DNA from 4 places in the Herbaspirillum sp. NPDC087042 genome. Region 1 is predicted to be linked to each of the others. Evidence: predicted binding sites of a transcription regulator. Region 1 holds the regulator's gene; each other region holds the start of a gene.
What was found. Region 1 encodes sigma-54, which starts transcription at its own class of promoters, with help from an activator protein. Its sites were predicted from a motif close to TGGCANGNAANCTGCTTT; they were not measured.

Region 1 (4,128 bases):
ACCGGTGTCAGGCAGGCGGAGGTCGAATGCCCGGTCAGTCGGTGCTGCCCTTGAGCCCTTGCCACTCCGGCGTCAACTGCGAGGCAATACCAAAGAGGTCCAACACCCGTCCGAGGGTGTGATCGACCATCTCTTCCAGCGAGGCCGGGCGCTGGTAGAAGCCCGGCAGTGGCGGGAAGATCACCCCCCCCATTTCGGTGACGGAAGTCATGTTGCGCAGGTGCGCCAGGTTGAAGGGGGTTTCGCGCACCATCAGCACCAGGCGGCGGCGTTCCTTCAGGACCACGTCGGCGGCGCGCGTGATGAGGTTGTCCGACAGGCCATGGGCCACCGAGGCCAGGGTCTTCATCGAACAGGGGGCCACCACCATGCCGGTGGAGGCAAAGGAACCGCTGGCGACACAGGCGCCCACGTCACGCACGTTGTGCACCACGTCGGCCAGCGCTTCGACATCCTTGCGCCGCATGTCCAGCTCCTGGTGGAGCGTGAGCACGCCGGCGTCGGAAATCATCAGATGGGTCTCGACCTGCCCCTGCTTGCGCAGGTGTTCCAGCAGCCGCACGCCATAGATCGCGCCGGTCGCGCCAGTGATGGCGATGACCAGGCGCTGGCGCGGTGTGCCGGAGGTGGCGTTCATGATCGCCAGGCTTGTCGGGGAAAGCGGATCAGCCCTGGATGAGGGTCTGCAGTTCGCCCGAGGCGTACATCTCGCTCATGATGTCGGAGCCACCGACGAATTCACCCTTGACGTACAGCTGGGGAATGGTCGGCCAGTTCGAGTATTCCTTGATGCCCTGGCGCACGTCCGGGCTTTCCAGCACGTTGACGGTGACGATGTTCTCGGCGCCGCTGGCCTTGAGCAGCTGGATGGCCTTGCCGGAGAAGCCGCATTGCGGGAACTGGGCGGTACCCTTCATGAACAGCACGACAGGGTTTTGGGTCACGGTTTCTTTGATCCAGGATTGGACGTCGCTCATGGCTATGCCTTTGAAAATGGGATTGCCGACATTATAGGGAAAAGCCGGCGCTCGCGTTGGAACCGCCACACCCGGATTGATCTCGCACACAACAGTTTATTTCAATCGGGAAACTATTTATATGATATGCAAGCAATGACGCAGCTTGCCCAAATGCAAAAGGGCGCTTGCGCGCCCTTTGCTCATGTCAGGTGATGAAACTGTCAGGGCATCATGCCGCGCCAGCCATCATGTCGCCGGCAGCTTCGTCCGGCAGGCGTTTGGCGGCGGAGTGATGCTCCTGCAGCCGGTCCTTGTGCTTGATGACCTGGCGATCGAGCTTGTCGATCAGGGCATCGATAGCAGCATAGAGGTCGTGTGCGATGCTTTCCGCATGTAGATCCTTCCCCTTGATGTGGACGTTGATTTCCGCTTTTTGGCGCTTTTCCTTTTCTGTGAGTTTATCTACGCTCAGGATCACGCTGACGTCGATCACGTTGTCGAAATGGCGCTTGATGCGTGCCAGCTTGCTTTGCACGTATTCCCGCAGGGCGGGGGTCAGTTCGAGGTGGTGTCCACTGATGGTCAGATTCATACAACACTCCTATCGTGAAGTCACTGGAGGTTCGAGCAATCCATCGCTACTGCTGCGCTGCCAAAGGCACGTCTGACGTGTCGGTTGGCATCGGATGCTTGCCAGAACACAGCAACGGCTACTGCAGAGAAACTGAGAAAAAAATGCGAAACACTCAGAGGGACTTGCGGAGATTGACCGGCGGAATCTTCAACACTTCGCGGTATTTGGCGACTGTACGTCGCGCGACCACCATGCCTTGTTCTGCCAGCATATCCGCAATCTTGCTATCGGATAATGGGGTCTGCGGGTTTTCGGCTCCTATCAACTGTTTGATCAGTGCCCGTATCGCGGTGGAGGAGGCTTCGCCTCCGGTTTCAGTCGCGACGTGGCTACCGAAGAAGTACTTCAACTCAAACATGCCGTGCGGCGTGAGCATGTATTTCTGAGTTGTCACGCGAGAGATTGTGCTCTCGTGTAGACCCAGTGTATCAGCAATTTCACGCAGCACAAGGGGGCGCATGGCGACTGCCCCATGTGAAAAGAAGTTTCTTTGACGTTCGACAATAGCCTGTGCAACTCGCAAAATTGTATCGAAGCGCTGGCGCATATTCTTGATGAGCCACTTCGCCTCCTGCAGCTGGGAAGACAGCGATCCCTCGCCCTTGGCCTGCTTCAGCGCACTCGCATACATGGCATTGACGCGCAGCTTGGGCATGACCTCATGGTTGAGCATGACCTGCCAGCCGGTCTTTGTCTGTTTGACAATCACATCCGGCACCACGTAGTCGGAGGAATCGCGCGCGAATTCCGCACCCGGATGGGGGCGGCACTGGCGGATCACCGCCTGGGCTTCGCGCAGGTCCTCGTCGTCGCAATCGAGGGCTTTCTTGATCTTGTTGAAGTCGCGCTGGGCGAACAGCGGCAGGTAATCCTCAACGATCCTCAGCGCCAGCTTGCGGGTCACGAACGGCACCTTGGGCAGGCGCCGGATCTGCAAGGCCAGGCATTCGCCGGCACTGCGCGCGCCGACACCGGCCGGGTCCAGGCTCTGCAGCAATTTCAGCGCAATGCCCAGCTCTTCCAGGTCGATGCCCAGCTCTTCGGGCAGGCGCGCCAGGATATCTTCCAGCGGTTCTTCCAGATAGCCGCTGTCGTCGAGCGCGTCGGTGAGCAGTTCCAGCAGTGCGCGGTCGCGCAGGGTGCGGGCGGTCACGCGGATCTGGTCCAGCAGGTGTTCGCGCAGGGTGATTTCGTGGGCTTCCAGTTGCGGACGGGCATCTTCGTCGTCAGACGATTTGCCGTTGCGGGCAACGTCGTCGAAGCTCCAGTCGGACTCGCCGCTGACACCGCCCTCGGGGGCGTTGTCCTGGTATTCGAAGCTGGATTCGCCATCGGCGCTGGCGGGGGCCGCGTCGCCGCTGCCTTCGCTGTTGCCTTCGGCCACACCCGAAGAGGGCGTGGCACTGACGGCACCATCGGCCAGCAGGCGCACCGAATTGTCCAGCGCATCGTCGAGGCGTTCCAGCAGCGGATTGTCGGAGAGGATCTGTTCCAGCTCCTGGTGCAGTTCCAGCGTCGACAATTGCAGCAGTCTGATCGACTGCTGCAATTGCGGCGTCAATGCGAGGTGCTGCGAAGTTCGTAACTGGAGCGATTGTTTCATCTGTTTTTCGTGTGGCGGCGTGGCCCGCTGTTTTCTATGCCTAGCATCTCCGCACGCAGGTCTTACATGCGGAAGTGCTCTCCCAGGTAGACGCGTCGGACCGATTCGTTGGCGATGATCTCATCCGGATTGCCGCTGGCCAGGACCGTGCCCTGGTTGATGATGTAGGCGCGGTCGCAGATGCCCAGGGTTTCGCGCACGTTGTGGTCGGTGATGAGCACGCCGATGCCGCGTTCCTTGAGGAAGCGCACGATGCGCTGGATCTCGATCACCGCGATCGGGTCGATACCGGCAAAGGGTTCATCCAGCAGCACGAAGCGCGGATCGGTGGCCAGGGCGCGGGCGATCTCGACGCGCCGGCGCTCACCGCCTGACAGCGACAGGGCCTGGCTTTCGCGCAGCTTCTCGATCTGCAGTTCGTGCAGCAGGTTGTTGAGGCGGTTCTCGATTTCGTCGCGCGAGAGTGACTTGCCGTCTTCCTTGCGCAGTTCCAGCACGGCGCGGATATTGTCTTCCACCGTCAGCTTGCGGAACACCGAGGCTTCCTGCGGCAGGTAGGACAGGCCCAGCGTGGCGCGCTTGTGGATGGCCAGGCGCGAGATGGGCGAGCCATCCAGGTCGATCTCGCCGCCATCGGACGGCACCAGGCCCACGATCATGTAGAAGGAGGTGGTCTTGCCGGCGCCGTTGGGGCCGAGCAGGCCGACCACTTCGCCGCTGCGCACTTCCATGGAGACATCGCGCACGACCTGGCGGGCGCCATAGCTTTTCTTCAGTCCGCGGACTACCAGCGAGCTCGTCATTACTGGTCCTTTCCGGGTTGCGCGGCCTGGGGCTTGCGTTGCGGCGCGGCCGGCTGACCCGGGACGGAAGCAGGGGCGGGAGCAGGCGCAGCACCGGCCGGCGGCGGACTCTTGGGCTGGATCACGGCC
Region 2 (4,128 bases), on a different contig from region 1:
AGGCAGTGATAGTCGAGGTAGCCGACACCTTCACCGGATTACCGACGGTCAATGCCGAATTGCCCATGTTGAAGGCGAGATCGTTCAGGGTTTCGTTCAGGCTGAACTTGATGACCACACCCAGCAAGGTACCCAGGCTGGCGTCGAAGCCATCGAAGCTCAGGTTGGTGCTGGCATTGACAGTCGAGAAATTGAACGACTGCGATTGCCAGCCGGATGTCACGATGGTCGCCGATGCCGGGGCCGGGCCCAGCAGTGCAAGCGTCGCGACGAATGCGGAGAACAGGGAGAGGAGGTGCTTTTTCATGAATTATTTCCTTGCTTCACTTATAGGTAGCCGAAATGGCTTTATCAACGCTTATAAGCAAGTACCAGGCCAAGGAATGAATCCATTTAAAATCATATAGTTAGAATTATTCCTAACAAGAATATCGGACTCTTGTAAAAAATACTGACAATGATTCACTCCAATCATCACACCCGCCAATAGATGGCACAAATGACAAGGGCGCTGTCATCGCGACAGCGCCCTTGCTCTTGTCGATTGCGCCTGGCGCAATCCCCTCCTCCTCCAACAACGACCCGGCCGGACCGGCCAGCCAGGTCGCCCTGCAGATCAGACCGCAGTGCCGTCTTTGCGACGACGACGGCTCAAGGCCAGCAGGCCTGCGCCCAGCAGTGCAATAGAAGCCGGCTCGGGGACCTGGTTACTCGGCTGGGTCGGGCTGACCACCGGAGTGGCAGCATCCACAACGATGTTGTCGAACTGGCTCACAGCATGGGTAATCGCATTCCCTTGTGCCCAGCTCACGGACACCACGTTCTCGAATCCGCTAAATACCACCGTTTGGAAACTGGTGTTATTTAGCAACAACGCGCTCTGGGTTACCGTGCTGCCATCAGCCAAAGTACCGGTAAAGACGACGTATTCGTTGTCATAGAAGGTCCACGTGTGATTCAACGCAGAGATCTCCATCGAGATCAACGAGAAAGCACCGCCACCCAACTTGGTCAGGGTCGTCAAGCCACCATTGGTGTCATCGTTGAACAGACTGGTGGATCCGAAGTAATAATCAGCTTCTCCAGTGTGTGCAGAACCGAAACCGGACTGGCCCGGGGTATTCCCAGTTGCACTAAGCACAAAACCGCTTTCCGTATAGGTCGACAGCGACGGGCCGGCGTTGAACTGGATGCTGGTAAAGCCTGTGCCGGATTGGGTCAGCGAATCAAATCCGATCGTCACCGGCGTCGCCGCTGCACCAGCGGAGTAGAAGGCGGCTGCCAACGACAAGAGGCCAAGAGATAGTCGTTTCATTTTGTTGTCTCTTTAATAAAAATTGACGCGGATGCGAAAATGGCAAACCCGGTCGGAGCCGGATTTGCCATACCAACTACGATGCTGCCAAATCAACAGTGTTGTCTGTTAAAAAATCTGACATGACTGCCTCCAACAGGATGATCAGGACTTACGGCGACGCAGTTGCGTCAATGCCAGCAGACCCACTGCGAACAGGGCGATGGAAGCCGGCTCGGGGATGTCATAGATGTATTGCAGATAGACAACGCCATTCGAGCTACCCGAATAGCTGTTGAATACGCCCGGGGGCAGCGAACCGGATTGGCTACCGACACCTTTGACGCCGATGGTCACGGTGTTGGAGGCGCCCAGGTAGCTGGCCAGGGTGGTCGGGTTGCCGGTGATGGTGTTGACCGGCGAAGCGATACCAGTGACGGTGTTGGTGGCAACGACGGCAGCCTGGTTGTTGTTGTCAGCGAGGCTTCCCACGTTACCCGCATACAAGGGGGAGGTGGTCAGCTGGCTGACGGTGGTCAGGCCCAGGGGACCGGTGACGGTGATCGTCGAGGTCGCCGACAGACCAACCGGGTTACCGACGGTTACCGCATAGTTGTTCGAGTTGTAGACGAGATCGCTCAGGGTTTCATTGACGATGTACTTGATCGTCACACCCACCAGGGTACCCAGGGAAGAGTCGAAGCCAGCAAAGTTGACTTGAGCTGTGCCATCGACCGAGGCCAGGCTGAAGTTAGCCGACTGCCAGGAGGTGGTGAGGGTCGTCGCCGAAGCAGGTGCTGCTGCCACGAAGCTTAAAGCCGCCGCGCAAGAGACCAACAGTGAAGCAAGTTTCTTCATAATCGTTATTTTTCATGTAAGTTAACCGGTACGTTGTTCAAAGCAAACGGCATGCCAGAAATAAACACCCATATATTTCAATGACTTAGAATCATCAATGAGAATCTTTACGAGTTTCTGTCAAATTTTCCGTCAGCGTCTGAGTGTTCAGGCGCTGCGTTCGCGGGTTCGGCCACTGACACGCGGGAGTGCCGTGTTGCTGGCCTGCTACGCTGCCTGCACCGCCAGCCTGGCGCAGCCCGGTCCGGCGACGGGACTGACGACCGTTCGGCTGGAAAACCCCGGGCAGATGGCCCAGAGCGCCGTTCCCGTTACGTTCGGGCAAGTCTTTGCAGCCGGCGACCTGCCGGCGGGTAGTCGCTTGCTGGCACGCACGGAGGATGGACAGGATGTGCCGCTGCAGGTCGATATCAAGGCCAGGCATCCGGACGGATCGGTACGGCATGCCCTTCTGTCGACAATTTTGCCAGTGCTTGCAGCCGGCAAGACGCAAACCCTGAGCTTGCAGGCCGGTCCTGCTGGCACCAGCGCCGGCGCCGCGCCCGCCCGCCATACCCCCTCGGCCCTGCTGGCCGGGAATTTCGATGCCGTGGTGAGAATTATGCTCGATGACCAGGTCTATACGGCGGCCGCCCGCCCGGCGCTGACCAACGGGCGCTACCGCAGCTGGATCGACGGCCCGCTGGTGAGTGAATGGCTGATCAGTGCCCCGCTGCTGGATCCCCACGGGAAGGTGCACCCGCATCTGCAGGTGCGCTACGCCATCCGTGACTACGCCGATGGCCGTGGCACCCGGGTCGACGTCACGCTGGAGAACGACTGGGCCTACGAACCTGCACCGCGCAACTACACCTATGACGTGCTCATCGACATCGCCGGCCAGAATGTCTACAGCAAAATGGCCCTGACGCAGTACCACCATACCCGCTGGCGCAAGGTGTTCTGGCGCGGTACGGCGCCGCAGGTCAATGTGCGCAGCGATACCACCTACCTGATTGCCTCGCGGGCCGTCCCCAACTATGACCGCCGCACCTTCATCTCGGAGTGGACGCTGCGCGACATGGGCGTGGCCTGGCACGGCCCCAGGACCGAACCGATGGCCACCGGACTGGCCAATCCGGGCATGCCGACCACGGGTGGACGACCGGATATCGGCCTGATCCCGGCCTGGGGCGTAACCTGGCTGCTGAGCATGGATCATCGCGCCCGCGAGGCCACCTTGGGCACAGCAGACCTCGCTGGCAGCTGGTCGATCCACTATCGGGACCAGAAGACCGACCGGCCAATCTCGGTAGAAAACTATCCCTACATGACGCTACTGGGCCACGCTGGCGATACCATCAATCCCAAGACGAAGAAATCCGAGGCCTTCCCGGACTGCATCGATTGCAGCAATCCCAATGTGGCCGATTCTGCCCACATGCCTGCCTTCAACTACCTGCCCTACCTGCTCACGGGCGACTACTACCAGCTGGAGGAACTGCAGTTCTGGACCATGTGGAGCGTGTTCAAGTCCAATCCTGGCTATCGCGGCGACGCGCAGGGCCTGCTCTACCGTCGCCAGGTACGAGATCAAGCATGGAGCCTGCGCAACGTCGCCGATGCCGCCTACATCACCCCCGACGACGACGCACTCAAGCCACAACTGCTGCGACTGGTAGCAAACAACTTGCAGTGGTACAACGCCAACTACACCAACAACCCGGCCGCAAACCGCCTGGGAGTTAACGTCGACAATGCCATCGAGTACAACAACAAGTTGGGTATTGCCCCATGGATGGATGACTTCTTCACTTCCGCTATCGGCCGACTTTTTGAACTGGGCTTCGAGCGCGCATTACCGCTATTGCGCTACAAGGCGAGCTTCCCCATCTCGAGGATGACCCACAACAACTATTGTTGGATCTTCGGCTCGATCTACAGCATCAATGTGCGCGCCTCAATCAATGAGGCCCTGTACACCGATATCGGCCAGA
Region 3 (4,128 bases), on a different contig from region 1:
CCGGATGAATACCAAGACACCATTGAGAAGGTCTGCTTTCATGGGCGATCTCATTGAAATAGTCGATGCGATGTTGCACACGTCATCACGACGCCGTCATTGCTCCAGGCAGACGTCTGGCAGCTGGCCTGGTGTGCAAGGCAAAGGCGCGCGACGCACGCCGGGGTGCCGCTGGGCAGCACGTCCAGATGCGGATGCGATGGCAAGTGCCGATACGCCGCTGACGCGTCAGGGAAGGGGGCTAGCCGATCCATGCGGTGTTCAGGCAGCCAGCCGGGTCAGATGAACCCGGGCCGAGATGGCAACGGGAAGATCCCGCACCTGACCACTCCTGACGCCAACAGCACCAAGACAAACGGCCCGGCCGCGTGAGCGACCGGGCCGTCAGGCAAGGCTATCCAGAATCAGGATTTGCGGCGACGCAGGGCAACCAAGCCCATCAGGCCGGCGCCGAAGATGGCCAGCGAAGCCGGTTCGGGAATGTTGTTGAAGTCGGTGATACCCGATTCGTTGTTGATCGCGATGGCAGTGAACTCGCCAGCGCAACCATTGGCGGCACCACCCGTGCTCACATTGGTATTGCCGTTGCAGGTCAGGCCTTGCGAGGTGTTATTGAAGGCGCTGAAGGCAAATTGGTAGAACGGATCCGGCGAGGTGAAGAAGAGCTGACCGGCGGCGGTGAGGATGAAGTTGGTGTTGACGTTCTGGAATGCGCCACCCAGAGCGTCGATACCGGCGGCACCGGCGAGAACCTGGGTAACCGTACCCAGCAGAACCTGGGTACCCACCGTGGTCACGCTGGCATTGCTGCCGACGGTAGCCTTGTTGTAGATATTGTCATTACCCGCATCACCCCACAGGTTCAGCGTGATCGAGGTGACCGCGCAGCTCACCCCCGGTGCCAGAACGGAACCGCAGGAGAAGGTCTGGGTGAAGGTGGCATAAATGCCATAGTCGAAGTTGTCGCGGGTGATGGCCGCGCTGATGCCCGAGTCGTTCAGGCTGAAGGCGGTGTAGTCGATGTAACCGACACCCGTGTAGCTGTAGACGCCGCCGCTGGTACCGGTGTAGCTGATGCGGGCAGACGACACACCGGTCATAGCGTCAGCAGTGAAGGGAGTACCTTGCGTGGCCAGGCCATTGGTGTTCGGATTGACAGTGAATGTCGGGAGAGCGTGGGCCGCGGCAGCTGCCACGGTCATGACAGCCCCAACGGTGAGGGAGCGCAGTGTCTTAGTGCTGATCATATTAGTCTCCAGATGAGAACAGAAATACGTGAGCTTCGAGAGTCGGGTTAAAAAACGATGACATCCCAATCAAGGCATTCAGCTCTGCGACAGCCCCTGCCAAAATTTACTTTGTCACGCGATAAAGTGGCGATTAAACATTAAACTCTTGTTTGAATAGCAGCGTGTTTATCGACGGCGCAAAGTATGAAGCAATCAACATGCCAGTTATTTTTTTCACTTTAAAATCAATCGCTTACTAAAAATATCACAATGGGATCCCGGATTTTTGGCTAGAAGTGTAAGGAAATTCGACAACATGAAATTGCAACTATTCATTCATTGGGAATCAATAACATGCCAAATGCACAATTGTTAGGAACCGTAGTTCGCGAGATTTTCTCGCGTGAGAAGAGCCCGCGCCTCACCGAACCCGACCTTGTCATGGACGATCCCGACAATGTTGCCGCCTATGTCGAGGCCGGCCGCGAGCATGCCGTGATGGCGCCTGTCTATCTGTTCCATTGCGCCAACATCTGCGAAGTGATCCGACCGGGCGATACGGTGGTTGACCTGGCCTGCGGACCGGCCAATCAGTTGGCCATGGTGGCGCGACTCAATCCCGATATTCGCTTCATCGGGGTCGACCTGTCGGAGCCGATGCTGGAGAACGCACGCGCGCTGGTCGCCAGCATGGGCCTGAAGAATGTGGAATTCCGCCACGGCGACATCACCGACCTCAGCGTCTTCGCAGACGCGTCGGTGGATGCCGTGATGTCGACCATGGCCCTGCATCACCTGCCCACGGTCAACATGCTGTGCCAGACCTATGCCGAGGTGGCGCGCATCCTCAAGCCGGACGGCGGCGTGTACATGGTCGATTTCGGCCACCTCAAGGCAGAGCGCTCGATCAACTATTTCGCCTACCAGTACGCGGACCGGCAGCCGGCCCTCTTTACCGAGGATTATTACAACTCCTTGCGTGCAGCCTTCTATCCGGACGACTTCCGCATGGCCGTGAAGCCGCTGGAAGGGCGGGCCCGCCTGTACTCGACCGGGCTGCTCAAGTTCATGATGGCGCTCAAGAGCGCACCGCGGCGCGGTGCGGCGCCCGAGTTGAAGGCCCAATTGGCCACGCTCAAGCGTAACCTGCCCGAATGGCACAAGGCCGACATCGTCGACCTGATCCGCCACTTCCGCATGGGCGGCATGAGCTGCAACCTGCTGGATTAAGGGGCAGGGGAGGCGCCCGTGTCCGGCCGGTAGAGCAGTTGTTCCACCGGCAGTCGCTCCGAGCGGGCAGTGGGTGCAGGGCCGGCACCCAGCCGCCCCATGTAGACCGGGAAGAACTGATCCGTGAAGATCAGGGGTGCCGCTTCCTGCGCTAGCCGGCGCGCACGCTCGTGCAGGGCAGGGACGCTGGTGAAGGAACGACCCTCGCGCACGTATTTCGAAAAGATCAGGGGCGTCATTTCCGGCTGCATGAACAGCCCGAGCCGGGTCAGGGTCAGCCAGAAGCGCTGCAAGGCGCAGCCCGCCTCTACATAGTCGTCGATGCCCTGCGGTGCGCGCTTTGCCTTGATCACGAAGTGCGCGGCGCAGGCCAGGCTGGGTACCAGATCCATCTGCAGGCGCGGGGCCCAGGTGCCCATCACGGCGTTCATGGTTGACAGGCGCTTCCAGCTCACCATCGCCCATTTCATCAGCTTCAGGGTCATCTTGTCGACACCCAGGGCCTGGTCCGGCACCCTGTCCGGGCTGCGCGTTGCGTTCCAGTGGATGATGCGACGATGGACCTCATATGCCTCGGGCATCGTGAGGCGCAGCTTCGCATTGTTGAACATCAGGCGTGCGGTCTTGAGCTTGGGACCAAAGCCTTCGATCCAGTCGATCACATAGTCTGGCCCCACAGCCGCTTGCAGCGCCTGCTTCTCATCGTCGCGCAAGGGGCGGGTGCTCATCGGACGGCGCTGCACGCTGCGCTTCTCGACGGCATCCAGCAAGGGGCTGGGTGCGAGGCCGGGGTCGTGCGTGAAACGCAGGTCGAAGAGGGGAGACTCCACCGGGCTATCAGCACGTCGCGTGCAGCTCGCACGCAAGCCCTGGGCGCTGGCTGCGATGGAGATGGTCTCCAGCAACGCGCCCATCGAGATCTGGCTCGGGTGACCATCCAGGTCGTAGACGGTATCAGCGCGGGTGTCGTAGGCATGGACCACCAGGTGGTCGGCTGCGACCACCTCGAAGCGCCAGCACTGGGTGTTGTCACCGCTGGGCGCCCAGCGTGCCAGCTCAAGAATACGGTAGATGGCGGGCGGAATATCCTTGCTCGCGGCATCGTTGCGGATCGCCGGTGTCGCCGCGGCCAGCATGCTGCGCATCTGCTTGCCGGCGATGGCGATCATCAGGCGGTGCAGGGGATGGCGGTTGCCACCGGGGCGCCAGGTGCGCGCCAGCTTGTTGCGGTAGGCGTCGAACTGGACGCCATGCGGCGCAGCCAGGACTTTGCCGCGTCCGAGCAGGATCTTCAAGGCCTCGGTACCCACGACGCCGGCACACATCTGGCAGGCCATCATGGTCGACGGCCCGCGACGCTCGGCAAAGTTCACGGCCTCCGGCACCACCAGGTAGGGCCGGTGCAGGCCAGCCGGGGCCAGGCCCACCACGAAGCGGATCGCCTTGTCGAGTTCGGGCAGGTCGCCCCATTGGAAATATTCTTCGAAACTCATCCCGCCCGGCAGGAAGTTGAGCAGGGCCGCCCCCATGCCCAGGGGCGCCGCGGTGGTCGCCGGAATGCGCAGCTCGGCGCACATGGCGAAGGTCTGCTGGCGCGCGTCGAAGGCGAAGAAGTCGAGGGCATCCACATACAGGTCGACACCGGCCAGGAATTCGCGCAGATTGCCCT
Region 4 (4,128 bases), on a different contig from region 1:
CGCTGGATATACCATGGGACGAAATCACCTTCGGGACGATCCGGACTAAAGAGCTTGGCGAACCATTCGTCGAGCGGAATATGTACACCGCCGATGTTTTCGGCCAAGACAGTACTGAAGGTGGATTTGCCAGCCCCGACTGGGCCTTCAACGAGATGCACTTGATTCATTGCGTGAGTTTTCAGTACCAGGATACAAGTGTATGCGGATCACTGGATGTTTGGAATTGGCCGAGAGTTGCCGTCGCTCTGTCACTCTGGCCGTCCAGCGACCGCCAGCCTGATTCCGAAGCCAATGAGCAGCGACGCATACGTCCAGCGCTGTATTGCCTGCACCAGCGGCTTACGGTTGACCCAATGGCCGAGCGCCACTCCGGTAAATACATACATGGTGTCGAACAACAGCCCCATGAAAACAAGAACGATACCTAGCCACAGAAACTGAAGACCAATATCGACGCCGCCGGCGTGAACGAATTGCGGCAAGAGCACGGAACAGAACAAAAGCGCTTTGGGATTAGTGATGTTAGTCAGCAGGCCGCGCCATGCTGCTGTCCGATAGACGTTGGCGGCGGCCGGAGCGCCGTTGTTTACATCGACCATCAACGACCTGGATCTTGCCAGCTTGATCCCCAACCAAATCAGGTAGGTCACACCGATCATCCTGACAAGCTCGAAAGCCCACGGTGCGGTTCTGAGCAATGTCGCCAATCCGAAGGCCGCAAGCGTGACGTGCGCAGCGCGTGCCAGGCCTAGTCCCGCAGCTGCGGCAAATGCCGCCCGCTTGCCCTGGCTGCCGGAGGTCTGCAGGATGACAAGCATATCCGGGCCTGGCACGAGGTAGACCGCGGCAAGCGCGACGACAAACATCCAGATGTTTTGCATGCTCTATCCTTCCGAGATGAGTACCCATGCAGGCGTACGTCGAAGTTGGGAATGCTACTGTCTTTTTATCTGGATGTCCGCTTCCGGCGGCGCATCTCTTCTGCTGATGGCTTCCTGCGCGTCAACATCGATCTGAAATACGAGAGTCCCAACCGTTATTTCCCTTACATTTTCCAGCAATACTTAGTTAAGCACTTAACTTAACAATAAAGGGAGTTTTTTGGGGGGGGTATGTCGATCGACGCCAAGAGCGGCGCTGCCGATGTTAGGCGCACTGCGTCAGCCGAGGCTCAGATGAAGCCTGGACTGGTGTGGCATTGGAAATGCGTTCGCTGCTGGCGCGAACGGCACAAAGACAAACGGCCCGGTTGCTTGCGCAACCGGGCCGTCAAGGCAAGACTGAAACTGGCTGTCCGGAATCAGGACTTGCGGCGACGCAGGGACACCAGACCCATCAGGCCGATACCGAAGATGGCCAGCGAAGCCGGTTCCGGTACGTTGTTGAAGTCGGTGATACCGGATTCGTTGTTGATCGCCACTGAGGTGAACGAGCCAGCGCAACCATTGGTGGCACCGCCGGTGCTCACGTTGGTATTGCCGTTGCAGCTCAGGCCTTGCGAGGTGTTGTTGAAGGCGCTGAACGCGAACTGGTAGAACGGATTCGGCGAGATGAAGAACAGCTGGCCGGCAGCGGTCAGGTTGAAGTTGGTGTTGATGTTCTGGAACGCGCCACCCAGAGCATTGATACCGGCGGTGCCTGCAACAACTTCAGTGACCGTACCCAGCAGAACCTGGGTGCCCACGGTATTCACGCTGGCGTTGGTGTTGACCGTAGCCTTGTTGTAGGTGTTGTCATTGCCCGGATCTCCCCACAGGTTCAGCGTGATCGAGGTGACCGCGCAGCTCACGCCCGGTGCCAGGAAGGAGCTGCAGGAGAAGGTCTGGGTGAAGGTGGCATAAATGCCGTAGTCGAAATTGTCACGGGTGATGACCGCGCTGATGCCAGAGTCGTTCAGGCTGAAGGAGGTGTAGTCGATATAACCGACACCCGTGTAGTTGTAGGCGCCACCGCTGGTACCGGTGTAGCTGATGCGCGCCGACGACACGCCATTGAGCGAGTCAGCGGTGAAGATACTACCTTGCGTAGCCAGGCCGTTGCTGTTCGGATTGACGGTGAAGGTCGGAGTGGCATGGGCCGCGACAGCTGCAACGGTCAGGAAGGCAGCAGCGGTAACGGTACGCAGTTTTTTCAGGCTGATCATATTGGTCCCCAGGTGAGATCTCAAATACGTTAATTTCGGATGACGGCTTAAAACAGATGATTTTTCGATCAAGACATTTCGCGCATTAAACCGTTCCGACTTGTTTGATGGCAACTTGTTCGTCTTCGATGCAAAGTATTAAGCAATCAGCGTGCCAGAAATTTTTATACTTTAAATTCAATCACTTACAACAATCCTCACGACGGAATGATGGATTTCTGACCCAGGGTGTAAAGAAATCCGGCACAACAAAATAGCCATCATGAAAATCATTTGCCGGGAATCAATAGCCGCTGACGTGGGCCTGACGAATGCCTTGGCGGATGGGAAGGGGCGCCTGCCTCGGTACGAATGCGCCGTGCAGGCCAGGCCACTCGGGAATTTCCTGAGCGGCCTGTGTGTTTTCTAGGGAATATCACTACAGCCAACCAGAAAGGCATTGCCTAAGATGACTTCATCTTGAGGAGATCATCATGTTCACCACCTTCCTGCTGACCGTCATTCTCTCTGGCCTGATCACCGTGGTCCTGTCTTCACTGGGCGTCTACCTGTTTGCCGAGTCGAAGTGGCGTCACCATCCGCTGGCGCACAGCGTCGGCGAGCTGGCAGGCCCGATCCCGGTCTGACCCATTCATTCAGGCGGTGCTGCCACTGCGCGCCGCTATCCCTGTCTCCCTGAATCCTGGTGGATTTGGTTTGTATCCCCGGTCAAGCGACCGGGGATTTTTTTTGCCTGGAATCAATAGGGCACAGTCACATGGACAGGGCCGTCAGGCCGACGTGCGTCCCGATTCGAACAGGAACCAGGCGCGCTGCTCGGCTTCGTCGATCCAGTTCTCCAGCAGGCTGGCACTGGCGACGTCGCCGTGCTCGTCGCACAGCTCATGGGTTGCCATCATGAAACCGACCAGGCGCAGGTTGTCCTCGCGCAATTCGGCCAGCATGTCCGAGGGGGTCACGAAGTCGCTGTCGTTGTCGGACAGGCGCTGCAGCCGGCCGATGTGGCCGGTGGAGCGCAGCGTGGTGGCGCCGATCTTGCGCACCCGCTCGGCCACCGCGTCGGTGACGGCGATGATCTGCTGGGACTGGTCGTCCAGCAGCAGGTGGTAGTCGCGGAAATGCGGCCCCGACATGTGCCAGTGGAAATTCTTGGTCTTCAGATACAGCGCGAAGATGTCGGCCAGCAGCATGGTGAGCGCGCCGCCGATCTCCTGGCTGGCTTGTGGCGAGAGCAGGCTGGGGGTGGCCAGCGGCGCCAGGCGGCGCTGTTCCAGTTGCTGGCGTTGGGAGGCGTCCAGGGTCATGATGCTCAGCCCTCCAGGAAGGCCAGCAGATCGGCGTTGACCTGATCCTTGTGGGTGAAGCACAGCGCGTGCGGCGCGCCGGCATAGACCTTGAGCTGCGCACCCGGCACCTGCTGCGCGACCAGCTTGCCGGTGGTCTCGAAGGGGACGATCTGGTCGTCGTCACCGTGGATGACCAGGGTCGGGAAGCTGAACTTGTCGAGGTCGGCGCGGAAGTCGGTCTGCGAGAAGGCCGTTACGCAATCGATGGTTCCCTTCAGCGAGGCCAGCATGGCGATATTGAAGGTCTGCGCCAGGATGCCGGCGCTGACCTGGTGGCCGGCGCGGTTGGTGCCGAAGAAGGGGGTGGCGAAGTCACTGATGAACTGGGCGCGGTCCTTTGACAGGCCAGCCTTGATGCCATCGAAGACGGCGGCGGGCACGCCTTGCGGGAAGTCCGCCGTCTGGCCGAAGATCGGCGTCACCGCGCCCAGCAGCGCGGCCTTGGCCACACGCTTGTTGCCGTGACGGCCGATGTAGCGCGCCACATCGCCGCCGCCCATGGAGAAGCCGACCAGGGTGGCGCCCTGCAGGTCCAGGTGATTCATCAGTTCGGCCAGGTCGTCGGCGAAGGTGTCGTAGTTGTAGCCGTTCCAGGGCTGGCTGGAACGACCGAAGCCGCGACGGTCATAGGCGATC

Region 2: a site for sigma-54 is predicted at 2,192-2,209, ahead of ACIPHN_RS03175 (choice-of-anchor E domain-containing protein). Genes of this name have one in related genera too.
Region 3: a site for sigma-54 is predicted at 1,436-1,453, ahead of pepA (flocculation-associated PEP-CTERM protein PepA). Genes of this name have one in related genera too.
Region 4: a site for sigma-54 is predicted at 2,286-2,303, ahead of pepA (flocculation-associated PEP-CTERM protein PepA). Genes of this name have one in related genera too.

What each region holds. Positions count from the first base shown of each region.
Region 1 is NZ_JBIUZW010000010.1:174,921-179,048, forward strand. It holds gene ACIPHN_RS15320 (UbiX family flavin prenyltransferase) at 35-637, opposite strand; gene grxD (Grx4 family monothiol glutaredoxin) at 666-977, opposite strand; gene hpf (ribosome hibernation-promoting factor, HPF/YfiA family) at 1,189-1,551, opposite strand; gene ACIPHN_RS15335 (RNA polymerase factor sigma-54) at 1,706-3,196, opposite strand; gene lptB (LPS export ABC transporter ATP-binding protein) at 3,259-3,999, opposite strand; gene lptA (lipopolysaccharide transport periplasmic protein LptA) at 3,999-4,128, opposite strand, start outside.
Region 2 is NZ_JBIUZW010000001.1:707,580-711,707, forward strand. It holds gene ACIPHN_RS03165 (choice-of-anchor E domain-containing protein) at 1-307, opposite strand, end outside; gene ACIPHN_RS03170 (PEP-CTERM sorting domain-containing protein) at 617-1,315, opposite strand; gene ACIPHN_RS03175 (choice-of-anchor E domain-containing protein) at 1,460-2,101, opposite strand; gene ACIPHN_RS03180 (hypothetical protein) at 2,346-4,128, shown strand, end outside.
Region 3 is NZ_JBIUZW010000001.1:225,552-229,679, reverse strand. It holds gene ACIPHN_RS00995 (LysR family transcriptional regulator) at 1-42, opposite strand, end outside; gene pepA (flocculation-associated PEP-CTERM protein PepA) at 405-1,247, opposite strand; gene ACIPHN_RS00985 (methyltransferase domain-containing protein) at 1,584-2,459, shown strand; gene ACIPHN_RS00980 (ThiF family adenylyltransferase) at 2,456-4,128, opposite strand, start outside.
Region 4 is NZ_JBIUZW010000002.1:202,704-206,831, reverse strand. It holds gene ACIPHN_RS05145 (AAA family ATPase) at 1-170, opposite strand, end outside; gene ACIPHN_RS05140 (LysE family translocator) at 252-884, opposite strand; gene pepA (flocculation-associated PEP-CTERM protein PepA) at 1,304-2,146, opposite strand; gene ACIPHN_RS05130 (hypothetical protein) at 2,620-2,772, shown strand; gene ACIPHN_RS05125 (Dps family protein) at 2,917-3,450, opposite strand; gene ACIPHN_RS05120 (alpha/beta fold hydrolase) at 3,456-4,128, opposite strand, start outside.